Regions from separate parts of the Spirosoma aerolatum genome, predicted to be linked through region 2. Evidence: riboswitches for the same ligand, from Rfam matches in the RefSeq annotation. Region 2 holds a riboswitch; the other holds the start of a gene.
What was found. A riboswitch is a leader RNA that binds a small molecule or an ion and turns the genes downstream of it on or off. The one in region 2 is predicted to bind cobalamin.
Positions count from the first base shown of each region.

Region 1 (3,155 bases), 1.6 Mb from region 2:
GGTAGCTTATTTTTATTTTGCCCCCAAAGCGCTCCCCCCCATACACCTGGCATCCGGGCTACCTTCTCAATTTGGAACAGAATCCCTAAAAAAAGCAGGCACCTACCTGATCCGTAATGTTTCGGTAATTCCGATGACAAAGGATACCCTTCTATCCAATTACCATGTACTGGTCGAAAATGGCCGAATTAAGCAGCTCACTCCTGACTTAAGCGCAATAGATACGGCTGTCCATCCATTGCTTATCGACGGAACCGGCAAGTTTCTTATCCCAGGACTGAACGACCTGCACGTACACATCAATGATGATAACAACCTGCTTCTCTTCGTAGCCAATGGCGTAACGACGGTCCGGAATATGGCCGGGTACCCATTTCACCTTAGCCTGCGCGAAAAAATCAATCGACGTCAACTTCTGGGCCCAACGCTTTACACGACCAGCCCAATTCTGGAAGGAAGTCCGAATGTGTGGAAGTTTAGCCGGATTGTCAGGACCAGGCAGGAGGCCCGTCAGGCGGTTATTCAGTTTACTAAGGCCGGTTATGATTTTATTAAAATTTACCACACGTTGCCCCAGGAGCTATACCGGGAAATTTTACGGGTAGGCGATTCGCTACAGATTCCGGTAGTGGGCCACATTCCCTTTCAGGTAGACCTTAACGAAGTACTGGCTTCTAGTCAATACTCGCTGGAGCATGTCGATGTGAGTCCCATCTCGCCACATCTGCCGTTGGTGAAACGATTAGAATTGATTGGTCAATCCAAAAAATGGATGTGCCCTACCCTACTGGTCTACAAAAACATGCAGAAGCATCCGAACGACCCCAGTATTCCGACCAATTACGAACGCTATGTCGATAAGATCACCCGAACGTTCTGGCAACAGCGCCTTCATTATTACAGCCGGGACCATTACAGTTTACAAAAAAAGATGGCCCAATTAATCCATAAACATGGAGGTCGATTTATTGCCGGAACCGATTGCCTAAATTCCTATGTGCTAGCTGGTTTCAGCATCCACGAAGAACTCCAGGAATTGGTCAGTGCAGGCTTACCTGAATACGAGGTTTTAAAAGCCTGTACGGTCAATGCGGCCATTTTCCTGAAGAATCAATCGAAAGTCGGTACGATTGAGCCTCACAAGCAAGCAGATTTGGTCCTGCTGGAAGGGAATCCGTTAAAAGACATAGCCAACACTAAAAAAATTAATGGGGTCATGCTGAAAGGTATCTGGTTTAGTGCTGCCGAATTACATCAGATGCTGGCAGCTGTCAAAAAGACCTATCCCCATCAGGACTCCTGAACCGGCAAAGGCTGGGTGGGCCATATATTCCTACAATTAGCTCAACTAGTATTCTCTAGCATTACGCACTTACGAAACGTCACCTCATTTCAGGCAGCGTGTGCCCGGCAACGTGATGACGAATCCAGGACAGGTTTGTAAAACTTAACCAGGAATAAAAATTTTATCCCTACTTTTGGGAGTTCTTTGTAACACCCGTCAATCGGAAGATCGGTTTCCGTTAGGGCATCTTTCCTGGCTCTAACTGGAATTAATAAGGAATCGTGTGAAAATCACGAGCAGACGTGCTACTGTAAGTATCCGTTTCTGACAACGAAACAAGTTGGTACCAACAAAGCCCATTGTCTTTTCAGATGAGAAGGGCGGTACCAATGATACAAGCCAGGAGACTTGCCGGACTTCTCAATGGCTATGCCCTCACGACCTGGGGCCTGGTTCACGCATTGATTTACAGATTTCATGATTTTATCCGCTGTTCTGTACACGAACAGTTCGGGCATTATGTGCGCACATTTTGTTCTGGGCTATGGTGTATGGGTGTGGGGAAGTTATGCCCTCTGTGACTCCTGCTATTTTTTGGCGGGTGGGTGTTTCAAATCGGACCGCACGGGCGGCCCTGCGCCGAAACGGGCGTTTTTTAACACCTTAAAACACAAAACAAAATGCGTACGCACAACCTGGGTTACCCCCGGATCGGTAACCACCGCGAACTCAAACGAGCCTGTGAACAATTCTGGGCTGGCAAAATTACGTCACAGCAATTGCAGCAGGTCGGTCGCTCCATTCGGGAAGCCAACTGGCAAACCCAACAGCAGGCCGGTATCTCGCTCATTCCCTGCAACGATTTCTCGTATTATGATCAGATGCTGGACATGTCGCTGATGCTGGGAGCGATTCCCGAACGGTTCGAGCCCTTACAGCAGACAACCTCCGCTGACCCGGATCGTCTGACCCTCTACTTTGCCATGGCCCGTGGTTATCAGCAAAACGAACTGGATATAAAGGCGATGGAGATGACCAAATGGTTCGACACCAATTATCATTACATCGTTCCCGAATTTACAGCTACACAATCGTTCCAGTTGCTGTCAGATACACTCTTCAACGAGTTTGATGAAGCCCGAAAGGTGTTGGGCCAAATACCTAAACCTGTACTGATCGGCCCCGTTTCGTACCTATTATTAGGCAAAGAAAAAGAAGCTGGATTTCAGAAACTAGACCTGCTCGACCGATTACTGCCGATTTACGAGCAAATTCTATCCCGCTTACAGGCCCAGGGAGCCAACTGGATTCAGCTCGATGAACCCTGTCTGGCGCTAGACCTGACGCAGGCGCAACGAGATGCCTTTACGAGTGCCTATGCGCAGCTTCGTCGGGCAACCCCGGATCTTAAGTTTCTGCTAGCGTCTTATTTTGAATGCTATGGCGACAACCTGGCCACGGTAGCTCAATTGCCTATCGACGCCCTCCACCTTGATCTGGTTCGTTGCTCAGGGCAATTAAGTGACATCCTCCAGACCGAATTGGCCCATCGTTCCACACTTCTCTCCCTAGGTGTAGTCGACGGGCGCAACATCTGGATCAATAACCAGGACCAATCGCTCCAGCTTATCCAGCCTGCTGTGGACGCTTTAGGAATAGATCGCATTTTACTAGCGCCTTCCTGCTCGCTCCTGCACGTCCCCTGTGACTTGCAGAACGAAACGGCTGACCAGAGTTTACCTGCTGAAATCAAGCAATGGCTGGCTTTTGCCCGACAGAAGCTGGATGAAGTCGTTACCTTGGCCACGTTATTGCACGAACCAGAAAACCAGATCGCTCAGCAAAAACGGGCAGCCAACCGGGCGGCTAT
Region 1 is NZ_CP020104.1:5,666,138-5,669,292, forward strand. Features, by position in the region: gene B5M13_RS23450 (amidohydrolase family protein) at 1-1,303, shown strand, start outside; cobalamin riboswitch at 1,498-1,715, shown strand; gene metE (5-methyltetrahydropteroyltriglutamate--homocysteine S-methyltransferase) at 1,966-3,155, shown strand, end outside.
Region 1: it holds a riboswitch for cobalamin, as region 2 does, so the genes downstream of both, metE (5-methyltetrahydropteroyltriglutamate--homocysteine S-methyltransferase) here and B5M13_RS30505 (TonB-dependent receptor plug domain-containing protein) in region 2, are expected to answer to the same signal.

Region 2 (3,155 bases):
ATTTGTGTACGAAGGGCATCCGTATGCGAACCCGATTACCGGAACGCCAACGGCAGTTTCGGTAATCTCAGCAACCGATGCCCGGCAGTTTTATCTGAAAAACTACACCACCGACCGAGCGGCTATTGCTGTGGTGGGCGATTTCGACACGCCTGCTATGAAAAAGCGTATCACCGATTTGTTCGGTAGCTGGAAAACGGCTGCGGCTACATCACCCAGGCTAACTGAACCGACGGTTGCTTTTGATAAAAGCCGGGTGTTGCTGGTCAATAAGGACGATGCCCGCGAAACTACATTTTTGATTGGCGGCAAAGGAGTTACCCAAAATAACCCCGATTTTATTCCGGTTACGGTGGTGAATACCATTCTGGGTGGGCGGTTTACCTCCTGGCTCAACGATGCCCTTCGGGTTAATTCGGGGCTTACCTATGGAGCTGGCAGTCGATTTGCGACCTTTCGGAACAGTGGCACCTTTGCCATTTCGACCTTTACCAAGGTAAGTACCACTACACAGGCTATCGATATGGCTCTGATGGTGCTGGATAGCCTACACAAGACGGGGATTGACGAAAAAACGCTTTCGTCCGCTAAAAACTACGTCAAAGCTGACTTTCCTCCCCGGTACGAATCGGCATCTGAGCTGGCCAATCTGCTGACGGATATGTTCAGTCTGGGCTTCGACGAATCGTTTATTAACAACTTCCAGAAGAATGTGGATGGACTGACCGTGGCCAAAACCCGTCAGATTATCGATCAATATTTTCCAAAAACTAACCTTCAGTTTGTGTTGGTTGGCAAAGCCGACATCATCCGCGATAAGGTGAAAAAGTACGGAGCCGTTACCGAAAAAGAAATCAAAGCCGACGGTTTTTAAGGTAACGGGGGTGGTAACCCGCGCAGTACAGATACATCGGGTATTTCTATCTTACTCTGTGCTGCGCGGGTTACCACCCCCGTTACATTTTACAAAATTCTCTTACCTTTGCCCTGAGTTTTCGGTGCCTGATGTCGTTTCGTGGCGACTTTCAAGGCTTAAAAGGGAAGTTTGGTGAAATGCCAGCGCTGTCCCCGCAACTGTAAGTCTCTCAAAAAGTCGATTCATACTCCGTGGCCACTGTGCTGATTATCAGCGCGGGAAGGTTCGAATCGATGAGACGAGCCAGGAGACCTGCCGACGACCATCCGCTGTTCTGGCGTTCGGAGGAAACGCCCTGGCCGCGTGCTGATATTGCACACTTGATGTAGTTATTTTGAAAACGCAAGCCCTTCGCTGCTGGGTATTGGGGTGGTTTGTCGGCTTTGTAGCCGGGCAACCAGCCGCTGCACAATCCGATTCGGTCACAACGAGTCGATTATCGAATGCGGTATCGCTGTCGGCGGTGACCGTACGGGCTATTGCGCCTGAGCGGTTCCTGGCTGGGCAGAAGCTCCAGCGTATCGATTCCACGACCTTGCTTCAATTCCGGTTTGCATCGCTTACGGATGCGTTGGCGTTTAATACACCATTGGCGTTCAAAAATTATGGACCGGGTCAATTGGCAACGGTATCGTTTCGGGGTACATCGGCTAATCATACGGCGGTACTCTGGAATGGCATCAATATCAATCAGCCCAATCTGGGGCAAACGGATTTTTCGACACTGCCCGTTGCAGGATTTGACCGATTAGCTGTACAATATGGCTCGTCGTCCAGCGCCGTTGGGTCCGACGCGGTGGGTGGGAGTATTTTGCTGGGGAATACGCCCAGTTGGCAGCCGGGTATTCGTCTGACAGTCGGCCAGCAACTCGCCAGCTTTCGGAACAGCCAGACGCAACTTGGCGCACAGTATGCATTGCCTTTGGGGGCAAGCTGGAAACTATCGGGTAAGTCGCTGGTTTATCGGTCTCAACTTAATAACGAGTATCCATATACTGAACGCCAGCACTACTTTCTGGAACCATCCACAACGGGGCAGCGGGGCCTTATTCAAGACCTGGCTTTTCTGCATAGAAGTGGTCGGCAGTTATCCATTAATGCGTGGTTCACTGATAATGATTTGATCCAGTCGCCACAGGATACCCTGGCCCGTGAACGCACCCGCACACAATCGGCCCGACTGCTGGCAACGTACGAAGCCAACCGAACAACCATTCGAGTTGGCTGGATTCGCGATATACTGGATTATGCAAAAGGCAACCTAAACGAGCCCAGCCATACGCAGACCGACCGATTCATTACCCGGATTGAACGAGAATTTGCCCTAAAATCGACGATACGCTATCAATTAACCCTTCGAACCGGGGCCGAATGGTCGCATTACGGGACCCGGACAGATGGTTATGGCGGCCAGTTGATTGAGGAAGATCGGGCCGATCTATATGCTCTGTTTCGTTTTCAGACCACCCGCTGGCTGCTATCGGCCAATGTTCGGCAGGCGTTTGTAACACGCTTCAATCCGCCCATTACACCATCAGTGGGGGCCGAATACCAGCTTGTACAGCAGAAACGCTTTACACTGACGGCCAAAGGAGCTGTAAGCAGGAGCTATCGTGTGCCAACGCTAAATGAACGGTACTGGGTGGACTTAGGCAATCCAAACCTCTTGCCCGAAAACGGCTTGAATCTGGAAACCGGACTGACAACCGCAGGGGCTTTATCGGATCACCTCAACCTGACTGCCGAGTTGAGCGCTTATCGAAACCGGGTCGATAACTGGACTTACTGGAATCCTGCGACGAACTATCATGTCGAAAATCTACAACTGGTCGTTGCACGCGGCCTTGAATTGACTACGGGCCTGACCTATACACAGGCAAGCTGGAAAGCGGGAATACGGCTGGGGTACGCGTTTACGCGCTCATCGCAGGAGCGGGCATATGATGCCTATTCGCAGGATGTGATTGGCAAGCAATTGGTGTATGTACCCCTGCATTCGGGTACTCTGAATGCGCATCTGCAACAGGGACGGAGCCGCCTTAGTCTGCAAATGCAGGCTAATTCGCGTCGGTATACCACGTTCGATAATAGCCAGTTTTTTAAAGGGACGATGCTGGTTAACGTAATTTTGGAACATTCCATCAACTGGCAGTTTATGCCGGTTCGGATACAGGGCCAGGTGAATAATGTATTCGATACGCTTGTGCTGGGCGTAAAACGGAATGCCATGCCAGGCCGA
Region 2 is NZ_CP020104.1:7,304,069-7,307,223, reverse strand. Features, by position in the region: gene B5M13_RS30510 (M16 family metallopeptidase) at 1-874, shown strand, start outside; cobalamin riboswitch at 980-1,190, shown strand; gene B5M13_RS30505 (TonB-dependent receptor plug domain-containing protein) at 1,251-3,155, shown strand, end outside.